3 regions of the Lysobacter gummosus genome follow, and region 2 is predicted to be linked to each of the others. Evidence: predicted binding sites of a transcription regulator. Region 2 holds the regulator's gene; each other region holds the start of a gene.
The links. The regulator HrcA, encoded in region 2, represses chaperone genes, less so after heat shock. The targets are predictions, from matches to a motif close to TTNGCACTCNNNNNNNNNGAGTGCNAA.
Positions count from the first base shown of each region.

Region 1 (6,144 bases), 3.0 Mb from region 2:
GGGGCGCGCAGGATGTCGGAAGTCTCCACGGTGTTCTCGTTGTCGAACACCGACGGACTCAGATAACGTCCCTGCAGGTTCAAGCCGACCGGCCCCTTCTGGTAATCCACGCCGAACTGGAACTGCCGCTCGGACATGCCGATCTCGCCGCGATCGTCGTCCACCGACACGCCGGTGGTCGAGCTTTCGAAGCGCTTGACGATCAGCGCATTGGCGCTGAAGTCGAACTGGCCCCAATCGCCGGCGTCCCAGCGATAGGTCAACTCGCCGGTGATGCCCTGGAAGTGGATGAAGTCGCCGTTGCGATAACGCACGCCGACGATGTCGAACTGGCCGTCGGCACGGCGCTGGACCTGCTGGCAGTAGTAGTTGGCGGTGTTGACGTTGCCGGCGTTGAAGTCGGGATTGTCGTAGCAGGCCGACAGCACATCGTTGATGCTCTGGGCGAAGATCTGGTCCTTGAGCTTGACCTCGTTGTAGTCCACCGCCATGCGCAGGCCGCGGATGAAGTCGGGCTGCCAGACCACGCCGGCGGTCCACGAATCGGCCGATTCGTTGTCCAGGTTCGGCTCGCCCTGGCGCGCGCCGCGCGCGGTGGACGCGTTCTGCTGGAAGTCCACCGGGTTCAGGCCGTACTGCTGGTAGAACGCCGCGCAGTTGCGCGCGCGCACCGCTGGCGCCGGGCCGCCGGTGACGTTGCGGCGATCGCAGGGATCGGAGGTGCTCTGGAACAGTTCCACCTGCGGCAGGAACAACTCGGTGATCACCGGCGCGCGCAGCGAGCGGGTCTTGTTGCCGCGCACCAGCAGGCCGGGAATCGGCTCCCACTGCAACCCGTAGGTGTAGGCGTTGAAGCCGCCGTTGACGCTGTTATCGACGCGGCGGAACTTGCCGGTGATATCCAGACGATGCAGGCCGGGAATGTCCGCGTTCTCCGACACCAGTGGCAGCAACGCTTCGGCGTAGTACTCGTTGGTGTGGAACTTGCCGTTGAGCGGCGGAATCGCCACCGAGCGGCCGAGCCCGCGGCGGGTGAAATCGTTCGGGGTGAAGCCGCCTTCCTCGACCCGGTGCTCGTAGCCCAGCGCGACATTGAGCGGACCGCTCCACAGATCGGCGATGTTGCCGTGCATGAAGGCGCTGAACACCTTCTGCTTTTGTTCGAAATCGGTGACGGCGCGGCCGGTGACGTAGTTGATCGCTTCCTTGGACGGGCGGCCCTGGCCGAACAGATCCAGCGGCACGCAGTTGGGATCGGCGATCGGCTCGGAATTGGCGCCGGCCGAGGCCAAATAGACGGCATTGCGCGCGGTGGGATCGCACACCAGCTTGCCGCCGACGTTGCGCACGTTGATCGCGTTGATGAAGTTCTGCTGGTTCAGCGACACCGACGAGGTGCTGGCCTGCATGCGGCCGTAGTTGGCCGACACTTCCCAGTCGAACTGGCGCGTCCACAGATCGAAGTCGCCGCGGGCGCCGATCACGATGCGGTCGATGTCGCTTTCGACATGGTCCGGTGTCAGCCCGAGATCGGCCGAGGTGCGGGCGAGGCGGAAAGTCGGAATTTTCAACGCCGCCAACTGCTGCCGCGCCTGCGCGTTGAGCAGCGGGTGATCGGACTTCACCAGCAGCGCGCTGTTGAGGCGGGTGCCGGCGGTGGTGTTGCCGGTGCTGGCGATATCCACCGGCGGATCGGCCTCGGAGTGGTAATGCATGCCCTCGACGAACAGGCGCACATTGTCGGCGACATCGTAGTGCGCGATCACGTTGACCGACTGCCGCTGCAGGCTGGTCAACAGCGCGGTGATGTCGGCGGTGTTGAGCCCCTGACCGCCCGAGGCGGTGCTGGTGCCGAAGTTGATGCCCGGGTCATAGGGCACGATGTCGCCGTTCGGCGCGAACTGCAGATAGGTGCGCTTGTTCGGGCCGAAGCCGACCAAGGCGCCGCCGGGGGAGGTGATCGCGCCGCTGGCCGGCAGCAGCAGACCGCCGAAGGTGGTGGTGAAGGTGCGCGCGTTGCGGATCAGCACGGTGCCGGGGATACCGTCTTCCGGGCCGGTGTCGAAGGGAATGTCCGGATTGACGCGGCCGTCGTTGCCGGGCGTGCGGCCGGGCTGGTTGGTCGCCATCTGCGCGGCGTTGGGATTGGCCGGGAAGGCGTAGGCGCGGGCGAAATCGGTGCGGTCCGAACGCACCAGGCCTTCGGATTCGTCGTAGGAACCGCTGACGATCACGTTGCCGCGACCGTCGGCGAAATCCGAACCGGCGACGAAGTTGTAACCCATGATCTGGTTGTCGCTTTGATCGCTGATGCCGTAGTTGAAATTGACCTCGGCGCCCTGGAAGCGGTCCTTGAGGATGACGTTGACCACGCCGGCGATGGCGTCGGAGCCGTAGGTCGGCGCGCCGCCGATGGCGACGTTCTCGACGCGGTCGATCATCTGCACCGGGATCGCGTTGAGATCGACCTGGGCGCCGGCGGAGAAGCCGAAGTTGGTCAGCGCGCGCGAGGTCACCACGCGGCGGCCGTTGATCAGGGTCAGCGTGCGGTTGCTGCCCAGGCCGAACCGGTTCACGAAGTTGACGCCGCCGGCGAAGCTGCCCTGGCCGCCTTCGGGCGTCTGGCCGACGCCGAAGCCGACGGTCTGGTTGAGCGCGTCGGCGATGTTGGTCACGCCGCGCTCGCGCACGGCGTCGCCGTTGATCACCGTGGCCGGTTCCAGCGAATCGAAGCCGGTGCGCGGAATGCGCGAGGCGGTGACCTGGATGCCTTCCAGTTCGGTGGCGGCACGTTCGGCCGGCGCGGCGGCGGGAGCCGTGGACGTCTGCGCGTCCTGGGGCCCTGCGACCGCGAAGCCCGGCGCCGCCATGGCGAAGGCGATAGCGATGAGCAAGGGACGGCGCCGCAGCGCCCTCCCGTTGGAAGTGGTGGTCATGTCGTTCCCCGTCGTACGCCGGCCCGAGGCGGCCGGCCCGTCCACTACGCGCAGTCCGAGCCCGAGTCGCAACCGGTCGGCGTGGCGGGAAACATTAAAAATTTGTGATGAGCTTCTCTATCTTACTGATTCTGCGAGAACGCTCGCACGGCCTAGGCGGTTTTGGCGACTGCGGGCCAGCGATTTGCACGGATCGGGCTGACCGATTCGCAAGTCGTGTCCAGGCATGCGGAAGGTGCGCAGATGCGTTGCCGTGCATGCGTTCGGACCCGCCTGCCACGGCTTGCTCCGGCGATCGCCCGCGGCTTCGACGAGCGGCACGTTTGTCCCGGGCGGCCGCGCCACCTGAACGGAGCCCCGGTGTCGGCTGGAACTTCGGCCCGCGAAGAGTGGTCTCAGATGGGCTTGCGATGAAACCGGCGGCCGGATGCGGCACGAATCCGCGTCCAATGCCACTCGGACGGAGGCGGGCCGTGATCCGGCTGCTCCGTCATCGCAACATTAACTCATTGTTTTCGCGGAATAATTTTAAATTCATCCAGTCGGAGCAGGATGCACATCGTTGAAGCATCCGATTCCCGCGGCGCCGACGCGCGACGACGCTACCCGCCGTCACGAGTTCGCAGTTCCGACGTTCTAATGCCGCAACACAGTGAACTTCCCCTCGCTTTAGCACTCCTATAGGCCGACTGCTAAGATCGCTGCCATGACCCCTATTGCCCAATCCACTGCTCTAGTCGCCAACAACCTGCCTGTGCCCAGCGCGCTCGGTTCGCTGGACGCGTACATCGGCGCCGTGCACCAGATCCCGGTGCTTACGGCCGAAGACGAGCAGGCGCTGGCGCGCCGTTTCCGCGACGGGGAAGACCTCGACGCGGCCCGTGAACTCGTTCACTCGCATCTGCGCTTCGTGGTCCACGTGGCCCGCGGCTACAACGGCTACGGCCTGCAGATCGGCGACCTCATCCAGGAAGGCAACATCGGCCTGATGAAGGCGGTCAAGCGCTTCGACCCGGAACAGGGCGTGCGTCTGGTCTCCTTCGCGGTCCACTGGATCCGCGCCGAGATGCATGAGTTCATCCTCAAGAACTGGCGCATCGTCAAGGTCGCCACGACCAAGGCGCAGCGCAAGCTGTTCTTCAACCTGCGCAAGAGCAAGAAGCGCCTGGGTTGGATGAACGCCGAGGAAGTCAGCCAGGTCGCGAAGGACCTCAACGTTTCCGAGCGCGAAGTGCTGGAAATGGAATCGCGCCTGTCCGGCCGCGACATCGGTTTCGATGCCCCGGCCGACGAGGACGACGACCACGCCCCGCCGTCGCCGGCCGCGTACCTGCGCGCCGCCGAGGAAGACCCCTCGCAGAGCTACGAGCGCGAGGACGAAGAAGACAACCAGCTCGGCCTGCTGCGCGAAGGTCTGGCCGGCCTGGATGCGCGTTCGCGCGACATCATCAAGCGCCGCTGGCTCGATGCCGACAGCAAGATCACGCTGCAGGAATTGGCCGATGAGTACGGCGTCAGCGCCGAGCGCATCCGCCAGATCGAGGCCAACGCGTTGAAGAAGATGCGTGGGCTGTTCGCGGCCTAACGAAGCTGCGTACAACGCGCTGCGACTCAACGGCCCGGGAAACCGGGCCGTTTGTTTTTCCGCGCGCGAATTCATCCGCCCGATCCGATCGCACCGCGCGAATCCGCGGCCATCGCGCCGAACCAGCGCTCTATGCCCAGCCCGTCTTCACGGCAGCGAATACATGCCCCCAATCGACCGCAAGACGCGGATATCGTCGCGACTCCCGCGGCCCTATCGTGCAGGCGAATTTCCATTCGGAGTCGCCATGAACACCTATCGCATCGACGGCCTCGCGCCGGAACCCTTCGCCCCGCTGTTCGCGCTCGACGACGCCAGCCTGCACGCGCACGGCATGCGCCGGGTCGTCGCCGACAGCCCGACCGGTTATCCGTGCCGGGTTTCGCTGGCCAACGCCGCGCCCGGCGAAACCCTGCTGCTGCTGACTTACGAACATCACACCGACGGCCCGTATCGCGCCAGCGGCCCGATCTACGTGCGCGAAGCCGCGGCGCGCGCGATGCATTTCGAAGACGAACTGCCGCCGATGCTGCGCACCCGCTATCTGTCGCTGCGCGCTTACGACGGCGACGGCTGGATGCTCGCGGCGCGCACGCTGGACGGCGCCGACGCCGATGCCGCGCTGGCCGAGGTGATGGCCGATCCGGCCGTGGCGACGGTGCATGCGCACAACGCGCGCACCGGCTGCTTCCTGTGCGCGATCGCGCGCGCTTAAGCGATCTTCGTCGCATCGATGCGAAGCCGGGGCGCCGCATGGCGCCCCGGCTGTTTTCAGTGCGACCGTGGCGTTTCCCGATCGATCCGGCCGCTCAGTGCGAGGCCGCGTCGTCGGCTTCGGCGCGGCCGCCGAAAATGATCCGCGCGTGGCGTTGGTACGTGAAATACGCCCACGACCAGTTGAGCATCACGATCAGGCGGTTGCGGAAGCCGATCAGGAAGAACACGTGCGCGGCCAGCCAGAACGCCCAGGCCAGGAAGCCGGAGAACTTCAGCCCGCGCAGATCCACCACCGCCGCGCGCCGGCCGATCGTCGCCAGATTGCCGTAATCGATGTAGCGGAACGGCTCCAGCGTGCGCCCGGCCAGGCGTGCGCGGATCGCGCGCGCGACGTAGCTGCCCATCTGCTTGGCGCCGGGCGCGACGCCGGGCACCGGTTGGCCGTTGGCCTGTTGGATGGCGGCCAGATCGCCGGCGACGAAAATCTCCGGATGCCCGGGCACGCTGAGGTCGGGCGCGACCTGCACGCGGCCGGCGCGATCGCGCGGCGCGTCGAGCAGGGCGCCGAGCCTGGACGCGGCCACGCCGGCGGCCCACAGCACCGTGCGCGCCGGCACGAATTCGGCCCCGAGCATGTAGCCCTCGCCATTAATCGAAGCCACCGGCGTGCCGGTGGAGACTTCCACGCCCAGCCGCTGCAGCTGCGCGCGCGCTTTCTCCGACAGCGACTCGGGAAAACTCGACAGCACGCGCGGGCCGGCTTCGATCAGGCGCACGCGCGCCTGCGCCGGATCGATGCGGCGGAACTCGCGGCGCAAGGTCTTGCGCGAAATCTCCGCCAGCGTGCCGGCCAGTTCGACCCCGGTCGGGCCGCCGCCGACCACGGCGAAATGCAGCCACGCCGAA
Region 1 is NZ_CP011131.1:5,585,290-5,591,433, reverse strand. It holds gene LG3211_RS22710 (TonB-dependent receptor domain-containing protein) at 1-2,936, opposite strand, end outside; gene rpoH (RNA polymerase sigma factor RpoH) at 3,643-4,521, shown strand; gene LG3211_RS22700 (DUF1203 domain-containing protein) at 4,769-5,236, shown strand; gene LG3211_RS22695 (NAD(P)/FAD-dependent oxidoreductase) at 5,331-6,144, opposite strand, start outside.
Region 1: rpoH (RNA polymerase sigma factor RpoH) is a predicted target of HrcA. The motif match lies at 3,606-3,632, and genes of this name have one in related genera.

Region 2 (6,144 bases):
GGTGCGGGTCAGCGACGGGCCTTCGTCGCCGCCGATGCGCGCGAACGCGGTCTCGCAGGCGGCGATCAGGCCGGCGGCGTGGGCGTGGCGGCGATGGTCGGCGGTGAGCTTGCTCAGCGCCTCGGGGTCGAGCGTTTCGCGTTCGAGTTCGGCGTGCTGGTGTTCCAGCCAGCCGATGCGGTCGGAGACGTCGCCCTGGGCGAACAGGGTCTCGCGTTCGCGCAACAGCGCGCTCCACTCGCGCGCGGCGCGGGCGACCGGCTCGCGCACGCCGTCGTTGCGGGCGTAGGCGTCGAGCAGATCGAGCTGGCTGGACTTGGCCATCAGCGCCTGGTGTTCGTGCTGGCCGTGGATTTCGACGAGGCGCGTGGCCAGATCGCCGAGCTGCCCCAAGGTCACCGGCCGCCCGTTGACCCAGGCGCGCGAGCCGCCGTCGGCGCGGATGACCCGGCGGATCTGGCAGACCGGCGCGTCGCCGTCGCCGGTTTCGTCGAGTTCGTTTTCGCGCAGCCAGGCGGCGGCGAGCGGGGCGTCGTCGAGGGTGAAGTCGGCGACCAGTTCGGCGCGGTCGGCGCCGTGGCGGACCACGCCGCTGTCGGCGCGCAGGCCGCTGAGCAGCCCCAGGGCGTCGACCAGCAGGGACTTACCGGCGCCGGTTTCGCCGGAGATCACGGTAAGGCCAGGACCGAAGCTGAGCTCGGCGGCGCTGACGACGGCGAATTGCTTGAGCGAGAGATGGGCGAGCATGCGGCGGCGATTGTGCCTGGGCAGGGTGGTGGCTGGGAATGGGAACGGCGGCGGGGGCGAGCGTAGGGGGCGGGTGGATCAAAAGCTGAGATCGGGTCGCGGTGCCGGCGCAGTGTGGGGCTTAATTCTTACCCGGACCGGCTCGAATCTTGATGTCGAGTGAAACTTGCAGGCCTGCGCGGAGCCCTCGAAGCCTCATTCTCGATCCGGGGTCACATTCCTCACTCCTGTGTTCTCGCTTCTCGCTCCTCGTTCCTCCCCCCAACCCTTGCGCCCCCACCTCCACGCGCCTATATCCATCCCCATGAGCCGCCGACCTCCCAATCCCAGCCTCGACCCGCGCGCGCGGCAATTGCTGCGCACGCTGATCGGCCGCTATATCCACAGCGGCGAGCCGGTCGGGTCGCAGACGCTGGCCCGGCACGCCGGGCTCGACGTCAGCGCGGCGACGATCCGCAACATCCTGTCCGACCTGGAAGATGCCGGCCTGCTCAGCGCGCCGCATTCCTCCGCCGGCCGCATCCCGACTTCGCAGGGCTACCGGCTGTTCGTCGATTCGCTGCTGCAGGTGCGGCCGCTGCCGGACGGCGAGGTCGCGCGGCTGCGCAGCGAGCTGCCTTCGGGTACCGGTACCCAGGCCTTGCTCGGCAGCGCCTCGGAGCTGTTGTCGGCGATGACCCACTTCGTCGGCGTGGTCAGCGTGCCCAAGCGCGAGCAGTTCGCGTTCCGGCGCATCGATTTCGTGCCGCTCGACGCGCAACGGGTGCTGGCGATCCTGGTCTTCGCCGATCAGGACGTGCAGAACCGCATCATCCAGACCCGCCGGCCCTACGAAGCCGGCGAGCTGGAACGGGTCGGCAATTACCTCAACGCCCATTTCGCCGGCCGCCCGGTGGCCGAGATCCGCGCCACCTTGCTGCTGGAACTGCGCAACGCCCAGTCCGAGATGCAGACGCTGCTGGCGCAGTCGGTGGAACTGGCCGAGCAGGTGCTGACCCCGGACGGCGACGACATGGTCCTGGCCGGGCAGACCCGGCTGATGGGCGTGCAGGAGCTGGCCGACCTGGACCGGCTGCGCGAGCTGTTCGAGGCGTTCGCGCGCAAACGCGAAATCCTGCAGTTGCTCGAACGCACCGTGCAGGCGCCGGGCGTGCGCATCTTCATCGGGGAGGAAACCGGGCTGGCGCCGCTGGAAGGCGTGTCGCTGGTGACCGCGCCGTACACCGCCGGCGGGCGGGTGCTGGGCGTGCTCGGGGTGATCGGGCCGACCCGCATGGCCTACGACCGGGTGATCCCGGTGGTGCAGGCCGCGGCCGATGCGCTGGGCAATGCGTTTCAGACGACCGAGGCCGAGTAAGCCGCCGTCTTCAGCGTTCGCGGCCGGACCCCGCATGCGCCCGGATTGTCCCGAAACCGCTCCCGCACGCCGCAGCTGAGCGCCGATCCCGTACGATCGCCGCAGATCCCGGCACTTGAATGCCCCCGTGCCGGCCCCATAGCTGGCCCTGTCGCGGAAAACCGCCAGGAACCAGCATGAACCAAAACGATCCCAACCCCGACTTGAACCTCGACGCCCAGGACCCGGCGCCGGTCGCCGAGCTGTCCGAGGTCGAGACCCTGCGCGCCGAGCTGAACAAACTGCGCGAGGATTCGCTGCGCGAACGCGCCGAGCTCGACAACCAGCGCAAGCGCGTGGCGCGCGATATCGAGATGGCGCGCAAATTCGCCAATGAGCGCCTGCTCGGCGCCCTGCTGCCGGTGATCGACAGCCTGGAAGCCGGCCTGGCCATCGCCGGCAACGAGGCCGGCGCGTTGCGCGAAGGCATGGAGCTGACCCTGCGCCAGCTGCTCAAGGTGGCCGACGACAACGGCCTGGTCGCGGTCGACCCCGCCGGCCAGCCCTTCAATCCGGAGCACCACCAGGCCATGAGCATGGTGCCGGCGCCGGGCGTGGCTCCGAATCACGTGGTCCAGGTCTACCAGAAGGGCTGGCTGCTCAACGACCGCCTGCTGCGCCCGGCCCTGGTCGTGGTCGCCCAGGACGGCTGAATCGCAAGACGCATCCGCGCCGCGGCGGGGGCCGTGAGGGCATGGATCGCGAGCTTCACCCAAGGCAACAACAATTGAGGGGAACGGGCACGGGCGCTTGAACTGCCCGGCACCGGGCCCCAAATAGCCAACATCGGCGGCCTGCAGCACCACGCGCCGCCCCCAACATTCAAGCATTGAGAGAGGGAGCTACATCTATGGGCAAGATCATCGGCATCGACCTGGGCACCACCAATTCCTGCGTTGCGATCATGGAAGGCGGCAAGGCCAAGGTCATCGAAAACTCCGAGGGCGACCGCACCACGCCGTCCATCGTCGCCTTCACCAAGGACGGCGAAGTCCTGGTCGGCGCTTCGGCCAAGCGCCAGGCGGTCACCAATCCCAAGAACACTTTCTACGCGGTCAAGCGCCTGATCGGCCGCAAGATGACCGACGCCGAAGTGCAGAAGGATCTCGGCCTGGTGCCGTACGCGATCGTTCCGCACGACAACGGCGACGCCTGGGTCTCGACCCTGGACGGCAAGAAGATGGCGCCGCAGCAGATCTCCGCCGAGGTGCTCGGCAAGATGAAGAAGACCGCCGAAGCCTACCTGGGCGAGCCGGTCACCGAGGCGGTGATCACCGTGCCGGCCTACTTCAACGACAGCCAGCGCCAGGCGACCAAGGACGCCGGCAAGATCGCCGGCCTCGACGTCAAGCGCATCATCAACGAACCCACCGCGGCCGCGCTGGCCTACGGCATGGACAAGAAGGGCGGCGACCGCAAGGTCGCGGTCTACGATCTGGGCGGCGGCACCTTCGACGTGTCGATCATCGAGATCGCCTCGGTCGACGGCGAAATGCAGGTCGAGGTGCTGTCCACCAACGGCGACACCTTCCTGGGCGGCGAAGACTTCGACAAGCGCGTCATCGACTACTTGGTCGAAGAGTTCCAGAAGGACCAGGGCATCGACCTGCGCAAGGACCCGCTGGCCCTGCAGCGCCTGAAGGACGCGGCCGAGCGCGCCAAGATCGAGCTGTCCTCCTCGCAGCAGACCGAAGTCAATCTGCCCTACGTCACCGCCGACGCCTCCGGCCCGAAGCACCTCAACATCAAGCTGACCCGCGCCAAGCTGGAGTCGCTGGTCGAGGATCTGGTCAAGAAGACGATCGAGCCGTGCCGCATCGCGCTCAACGACGCCGGCCTGCGCGCCAGCGACGTGGCCGAGGTGATCCTGGTCGGCGGTCAGACCCGCATGCCCAAGGTCAGCCAGGCCGTGGCCGAATTCTTCGGCAAGGAACCGCGCAAGGACGTCAACCCGGATGAAGCCGTCGCCGTCGGCGCTGCGATCCAGGGCGGCGTGCTGGCCGGCGAGGTCAAGGACGTGCTGCTGCTCGACGTGACCCCGCTGAGCCTGGGCATCGAAACCCTGGGCGGCGTGTTCACGAAGATCATCGAGAAGAACACCACCGTTCCGACCAAGGCCTCGCAGACCTTCTCCACCGCCGAGGACAACCAGTCGGCCGTGACCGTGCACGTGTTGCAGGGCGAGCGCGAGCAGGCCCGTTTCAACAAGTCGCTGGCGCGTTTCGACCTGTCCGGCATCGAGCCCTCGCCGCGCGGCATGCCGCAGGTCGAGGTGTCCTTCGACATCGACGCCAACGGCATCCTGCACGTGTCGGCCAAGGACAAGAAGACCAACAAGGAGCAGAAGGTCGAGATCAAGGCCGGTTCGGGCCTGTCCGAGGAAGAGATCGCCAAGATGGTCGCCGACGCGGAAGCCAACCGCGAGGAAGACCAGAAGTTCCATGAGCTGGTGCAGGCGCGCAATCACGCCGACGGTCTGATCCACATGACCCGCAGCACCATCAAGGAACACGGCGAGAAGCTGCCGGGCGACCAGATCGGCCGCGCCGAAGCCGCGATTTCCGAGCTGGAAACGGCGATGAAGGGCGACGACAAGGGCCAGATCGAAGCCAAGTCGAAGGCGCTGGAAGAAGCGGCGCAGACCTTGCTCGCGGCGGTCAACGCCGGCCAGCCGGGCGAAGAAGCCCCGGCCGGCAACGGCGCCTCGGCCAAGGCCGACGACGTGGTCGATGCGGAATTCACCGAAGTGAAGGACGACAAGAAGTAAGCCGGGAATTGGGAATGGGGAATCGGAAATCGTGGTGGGGCTTGAGCATGCGGCCCGCCATCGACCCGGTTCCCCGTTCTTGTATCCGTAGCCGGCGCCGGGCCACCCGGGTCTCCGGCTTTTGCTCCAACGATTCCCAATTCTCGATTCTCGATTCCCGCCCATGAGCAAACGCGACTACTACGAAGTGCTGGGCGTTGCGCGCAACGCCAGCGACGACGACCTCAAGAAGGCCTATCGCCGCTGCGCGATGAAACACCACCCGGACCGCAATCCGGGCGATTCGGCCGCCGAGGCCGCGTTCAAGGAATGCAAGGAGGCCTACGAGGTCCTGGCCGACGCCAACAAGCGCCGCGCCTACGACCAGCACGGCCACGCCGCGTTCGAACACGGCATGGGCGGCAACGGCGGCGGCGGTCCCGGCTTCGCCGACATGGGCGATATCTTCGGCGACATCTTCGGGAATATTTTCGGCGGAGGCGGCGGCGGAGCGCGCGGCCCGCGTCGCGGCGCCGACATCGGCTACGTGATGGAGCTGTCGCTGGAAGAAGCGGTCGGCGGCGTCGAGAAGCAGATCGAAATCCCGACCCTGGACGCGTGCGAGAGCTGCAAGGGCAGCGGCTCGTCCGACGGCAAGGTCGAGACCTGCACTACCTGCAACGGTCGCGGCCAGGTGCGTTTCCAGCGCGGCATCTTCTCGATGCAGCAGGCCTGCCCGCATTGCAACGGTCGCGGCCAGACCATCGCCAATCCCTGCGGCGACTGCCACGGCCAGGGCCGGATCGAGCGCACCAAGACCTTGTCGGTGAAGATTCCCGCCGGCGTGGACAACGGCGACCGCATCCGCCTGACCGGCGAAGGCGAGGCCGGCCCAGCCGGTTCGCCGCCGGGCGACCTTTACGTGGAAGTGCGCGTGCGCGAGCACGACATCTTCCAGCGCGACGGCGACGATCTGCACTGCGATGTGCCGATCCGCATTTCGCAGGCCGCGCTGGGCGACATCATCCGCGTGCCGACCCTGGGCGGCGAAGTCGAGCTGCGCATTCCCTTCGAAACCCAGAGCGGCAAGCTGTTCCGTCTGCGCGACAAGGGCGTCAAGTCGGTGCGCAGCCGCAAGACCGGCGACCTGTACTGCCGCGTCGTGGTCGAGACCCCGGTCAACCTGACCGTGGAGCAGCGCGAGCTGCTGGAGAAATTCGAAGCCACCTTCGTCGGTGAGGGCGCGCGCAAGCAT
Region 2 is NZ_CP011131.1:2,503,053-2,509,196, forward strand. It holds gene recN (DNA repair protein RecN) at 1-747, opposite strand, end outside; gene hrcA (heat-inducible transcriptional repressor HrcA) at 1,052-2,104, shown strand; gene grpE (nucleotide exchange factor GrpE) at 2,281-2,796, shown strand; gene dnaK (molecular chaperone DnaK) at 2,994-4,910, shown strand; gene dnaJ (molecular chaperone DnaJ) at 5,074-6,144, shown strand, end outside.

Region 3 (6,144 bases), 1.6 Mb from region 2:
CCGCGCGCCGCATCTGCCGCATCGCGCAACCGAGGGCTGAGCATGCTCGTCACCATCGCATTCGCCGGCGAACCCGACCGCGACCTGGTCCTGCGCCTGGAGCCGGACACTTCGTTGCGGCAGGTTCGCGAACGACTCGCGGCCCTGGACGCGATGGCGCCGGGGGATCGCTTCGGTTTCGGCAATGCCCGCCTGGCCCCGTCGATCGAAGCCGACACCAAGCTCAAGGAAGTGATCGGTAAGGACGGCGTGCTCACCGTGCGCCCGGCGCCGCGTGCGCAGGAACCGGAACCGGAACCCGAGCCGGCACCGGCACCGGCACCGGCGCCCGCGCCGCCGCGTCCGGCGCTGCGCCCGACCGCGCCGCAAGCGCAGCCCGCCGAAGCCAAATGGGGACTGCGCAACGAAGACGAAACGCCGGACTTGCTGGCGCAATTGCAGGGCCGGATGGCCGGGTTCAATGTGCGCACGCCAGACGATTTCACCGCGCTGCCGCTGGCAACGGTGCAAGCGCTGTTCGCCTCGCGCCGGCTCGACCGCGGCCTGCGTTTCGGCCCCGATCCGGGCGACAGCCTGTTCGGCGCGCGCGCGCCGCGCGCGCCGGTGGTCTACCGGCATCCGCAGCGGCCGCCGCATTCGGGCGGGGTCTCGTTCACCTCGCGCTGGAACACCAGCGCCACCGCCAGCCGGGTGCTGCACGAGTTGCACACGCGCAGCATCCATAACGCCAACGCCGGCGGCGGCGTCAACGGCTTCGGTCTGGCCGCCGATTTCCGCAGCGACCTGGAACGCTTGCGGCGCAACGAGGTCACCACGATCCATCTGACCGACGAGATGATCGTGCCCAAGGTCGTGCTGATGCTGGATCCCGACACCGACCTGGACGTCGCGCCCGAGTTGGTCGAAGCGGTCGACCGCGCGCTGGCGACGCCCAGCCGGGCCGGACAATACGAAGCGCTGCACGAACGCGTGTTCGCCGTCTTCGGCTATTTCTTCCCGTGCGAGGCCTTGCTCGGCGGCACCCGCTTGCGCACGCTCAGCGCGACCAGCGAAGACCTGCGCGAACAGGAGCAGTTGCTGTCTGGCTTCGGTTTCGGCGCCGCCGCGAAGGACGTGCCGACCAGCTTCGGCCCGGCCAGCGCCGACATCGGTTACGCGCGCGCCGACAGCCGGCTGTCCACGCACCGCCACATCCGCCAATTGCGCGAGCAGAGTATCCGCACCATCGGCGGGCATCCGGCGCTGGGCCTGGCGGACGAGCAGGCCCTGCAATGGATGGCCGGGCTGGACGCGGTGGAGCTGTGGGCCACCATCGGCCATCGCCGGCTGGTGCCGATCCTGCGCTTCCTGCCGCCCCGGCAACGCGACCGCTGCGTCAGCGTGATCGAACAGTTCGCCCGTTCCAGCGCCAGCGCGCAGCACACCGTGCTGGACATGGCCGCTTATGTGATGCCGCTCAATCGCGATTTGCTCGGGGCGATTCTCTAGTCTGCATTCGCGCAAGCCGCGGTCCGAGTCGACATAAAAAAACCCCGCCTTTCGGCGGGGTTTTCGTGTTGCTTCAAGGCGATGGGTTGATCAGAAATCCATACCGCCCATGCCGCCCATGCCACCGCCGCCCGGCATCGCCGGCTCGTCCTTCTTCGGCAGCTCGGCGACCATCGCTTCGGTCGTGATCATCAGACCGGCGATCGAAGCCGCGTTCTGCAGCGCGGTGCGGGTGACCTTGGTCGGGTCCAGGATGCCGAACTCGAGCATGTCGCCGTATTCGCCGTTGGCGGCGTTGTAACCGAACGCGCCGGTGCCTTCCTGGACCTTGTTCAGGATGACCGACGGCTCTTCGCCGGCGTTGGTGACGATTTCGCGCAGCGGGGCTTCCATCGCGCGCAGGGCGATCTGGATGCCGTGGTTCTGGTCTTCGTTGGCGCCCTTCAGGCCGGCGATGGCCGCCTTGGCGCGCAGCAGCGCGACGCCGCCGCCCGGGACGATGCCTTCTTCCACGGCAGCGCGGGTGGCGTGCAGCGCGTCTTCAACGCGAGCCTTCTTTTCCTTCATTTCGATTTCGGTCGAAGCGCCGACCTTGATCACCGCAACGCCGCCGGCCAGCTTGGCCACGCGCTCTTGCAGCTTCTCGCGATCGTAGTCCGACGAGGTCTCTTCGATCTGCGCCTTGATCTGCTTGATGCGGGCCTGGATCGAATCGCCGTCGCCGGCGCCGTCGATAATGGTGGTGTTCTCCTTGGAGACCTGCACCTTCTTCGCGCGACCCAGATCCTTGATCGTGGCCTTTTCGAGCTGCAGGCCGACTTCTTCCGAGATCACGGTGCCGCCGGTGAGGACGGCCATGTCTTCCAGCATCGCCTTGCGACGGTCGCCGAAGCCCGGCGCCTTGACGGCGCAGACCTTGACGATGCCGCGGATGGTGTTGACCACCAGGGTCGCCAGCGCTTCGCCTTCGACTTCTTCCGCGACGATCAGCAGCGGCTTGCCGGCCTTGGCCACGCCTTCCAGCACGGGCAGCAGGTCGCGCACGTTGGAGATCTTCTTGTCGTACAGCAGCACGTAGGGGTCGTCCAGTTCGGCCGACATCGACTGCTGGTTGTTGATGAAGTACGGCGACAGGTAGCCGCGGTCGAACTGCATGCCCTCGACGACGTCGAGCTCGTTCTCCAGGCCCGAACCGTCTTCAACGGTGATCACGCCTTCCTTGCCGACCTTGTCCATCGCCTGGGCGATCAGGTCGCCGATGTCGGCGTCGGAGTTGGCCGAGATCGCGCCGACCTGGGCGATTTCCTTGCTGGTGGACGACGGCTTGGACAGCTTCTTCAGCTCGGCCACCGCTTCGACCACGGCCTTGTCGATGCCGCGCTTGAGGTCCATCGGGTTCATGCCGGCCGCAACGGCCTTCATGCCTTCGCGGATCAGCGCCTGGGCCAGCACGGTCGCGGTGGTGGTGCCGTCGCCGGCGTTGTCGGAGGTCTTGGAAGCGACTTCCTTGACCATCTGCGCGCCCATGTTCTCGAACTTGTCCGCCAGTTCGATCTCCTTGGCGACGGACACGCCGTCCTTGGTGATCGTCGGCGCGCCGAAGCTCTTCTCGAGCACGACGTTGCGGCCCTTCGGGCCGAGGGTGGCCTTGACGGCATTGGCGAGAATATTTACGCCGCGCACCATCTTGGCGCGTGCGTCCTCACCGAAACGAATTTCTTTAGCAGCCATGGTGAAACTCCGGGAATTGGGAATGGGGAATCGGGAATGGAAAGAGCAGAAGCGGTGGAATCGGCATGGGCGGGAACGTCAGCGCAAGCGCTTTGACGATTCCCGATTCCCCATTCCCGATTCCCGGCTCGCTCAGCCGACGATCGCGAGAACGTCGTCTTCCTTGAGGATCTTGTATTCGACGCCGTCCTGCTTGTAGGAGCTGCCCGAGTACTGGCCGTAGATGACCTTGTCGCCGACCTTGAGCTTCGGCGCGCGCACGCTGCCGTTGTCCAGGGCCTTGCCTTCGCCAACGGCGACGATCTCGCCCTTGGTGGACTTTTCCTTGGCGGCGTCGGGGATGATGATGCCGCCGGCGGAGACTTCGTCGGCTTCGATCGGCTTGACCACAACGCGGTCATAAAGCGGCTTGAGATTCATGGCGACCTCTGTAAGTGACTGAATGGGTGGAGAAAGAACGGGAATTTTAGCAGTCGCCCCCGTCGAGTGCCAACGGCGGGGGCAAAAGCGCCCGGCAAGCCGGGACTGCACGCTTAATGAGGGGCGCCGGCGGGCTTTCAAGGGGGCGGACGAATAAATCCTTCGCGCCGCCCGCCCGGGACCCGGCCGGTTCCGCCCCCAGGATCGGAGCCGGACGCCGACAGGCTCCCATCGCCAGGCGAAACCGGGATGACAGGGCGGCCGCCGCCGCGGACCGGGTTCAGGCCTGATGTCGCGCCGGACCGGGCCGCCTCAGTCGTGCAGGGACTTGAGGTACTGCGTCGGCGTCGCGCCCAGGTGGCGCCGGAACATGGCGATGAAGGCGCTGACGCTGTCGTAGCCCAGGTCCAGCGCCACCGCGGCACCGCTTCGCCGGCGGCCAGCCGCTCCAGCGCGCGCATCAGCCGCGCGCGTTGCCGCCATTGCAGCAGGCTGTCGGCATCGCCGGCGCGGGCAAGCTATAAATGCTTGTGCATCCGCACACAGGCCAGGCTCACGCCGCTGGGATGCGCATACGCGTCTTCGCCGATCGTCCGGAACCCCATCGCCTGATAAAACGCGACGGCGTTGAGCGAAGACGCCACCGTCAACGCCGGCAGGCCGTGGGTGCGGGCGATCGCATCGATCTCGGCCATCAGCCGCGCGCCCAGGCCGCGTCCGCCGTGCGCGGGATCGACGAACATCGCCTCGACTTCGGCGCCGTCCAGATCGACGATGCCGTAGCCGAGCAACTCGCCGTCTTCCTCGATCAGCACCGCGCCGCCGGCGGCGATCATGCGCGCGTAGGAATCCGGCAACGGCGAGGCCGACCATGCCGCGACGGTGGCGGCGTCGTAATGGCTGATGCAGGTCGCGCGCACCGCCTGCGTGCGCAGCGCCCACAGGCGCGCGGCTTCGTCGCTGCGCGCCGGACGCGGCGGCGGCAGGGCGTGCGCGTGGGATGGAGGCGAAGACATGCAAGCGTTCCGTAAAGGTCCGGCCTCACGATAATCCACGCCCGCGCAGACCGCGATGCCGCCGGCCGCGCGCGTACTAAACTGCCGGTCCCCGCCTTCGCCAGGATCCGACCATGTCGTCCGTGACCTCCCCCGCCGAAATCGCCGCCTCGCTCACCGAACTGTGGTCGCCGCGGGTGGTGGCCGAGGTGGACGAGGCCTATATCAAGGTCGCGCGCGTGCACGGCACCCTGGCCTGGCACAGCCACGCCGACGAGGACGAGTTGTTCTACGTGCTCAAGGGCCGGCTGGTGATCGAGATGGAAGAGCGCAGCGTCGAGCTGGGCGCGGGCGAGATGTTCGTCGTGCCCAAGGGCGTGCGCCACAACCCGATCGCCGACGAGGAATGCCACCTGCTGCTGATCGAGCGCAAGACCACGCAGCACACCGGCGATGTGGTGACCGACAAGACCCGTTCGCTGCAGGAGCAGTTGCGGCCGCTGGGCTGATCGCGGCACACCGGCCGCGGCCGCGGTCCGGCGCCACAAAAAGAAAGAGCGCGTCCCGTGGAACGCGCTCTTTGGTGCGGAGATGGCCGTCCTGCGCATGGCGCGATCCTGCGCCCGTCCCCCGAACCGACCTCGTGTCTAGCCGAAGTCCGTATCGGCGAGGTGCCATATTCCGAAGTCCTCATCACGGTTGCTACACCACCGGATCGTGTTTTTGGCTACTTTTGCTAGCTCTTACACTTGTTCGAATGTCTAAGCTGCCGTATTCATTGGTTACGCCGGTACACAACGCTAGCGAAAACGCACTAGGTCCTGTGTCTATCGCTCACCAGGTGAATATCGGTAGCAATAGCGGAAAAACTCCTTAAAAACTGCCCAAAACTGTCACATGACGCCGCAGCAGCGCATACGCCTCGCCCGTCGCCACGCCGGTCTGTCGCAAGCTGCGCTGGGCGCGGCGGTCGGCGTCCAGCGCAGCGCGGTCGGGCACTGGGAATCGGCCCAGGGCAAGTTCCCCAGCGTGTCCCATCTGCGCGAAGTGGCGATGGTGACGGGCGTCCAGTTCGAGTGGCTGGCCACCGGCCGCGGCAAGATGAGTCTGTCGCAGGACACGGCGATGGATTCGGTCGCCGCCGCCGATGCGCTGTTGATCGACGACCCCCTGGAACTGCGGCTGATCGCCGCGTTCCGCGAGGCGCCGACCCGGTCGAGGGCGCCGTTGGTGGAGGTCGCCGAGCAATTGGCGGAATTGCGGACGGGGCGGCCGCGCAGCAGCGGCGGCAAGGCGCGCGGTGCGGCTTGAGCTCGCGGGGCATTGCGGATTTTCGCGGGAAGAAGCTTGAAAGAAGGGCTTTTGTGGGCGGGCGCTTTAGCCCCGATGCTCTTCGCCCCGTTGCCGCGATCTGAAAAAAAGCATCGGGGCTAAAGCGCCCGCCCACGAAAGCGGCCTCTCACACGCCTCCCGCGCAGCAACTTCCCGCGCAGCTGTCGCCGCCCTGTCG
Region 3 is NZ_CP011131.1:910,887-917,030, reverse strand. It holds gene LG3211_RS03750 (hypothetical protein) at 43-1,488, shown strand; gene groL (chaperonin GroEL) at 1,579-3,219, opposite strand; gene LG3211_RS03740 (co-chaperone GroES) at 3,352-3,639, opposite strand; gene LG3211_RS26970 (helix-turn-helix domain-containing protein) at 3,952-4,056, opposite strand; gene LG3211_RS03735 (GNAT family N-acetyltransferase) at 4,158-4,655, opposite strand; gene LG3211_RS03730 (cupin domain-containing protein) at 4,769-5,143, shown strand; gene LG3211_RS03725 (helix-turn-helix domain-containing protein) at 5,532-5,945, shown strand.
Region 3: LG3211_RS03740 (co-chaperone GroES) is a predicted target of HrcA. The motif match lies at 3,686-3,712, and genes of this name have one in related genera.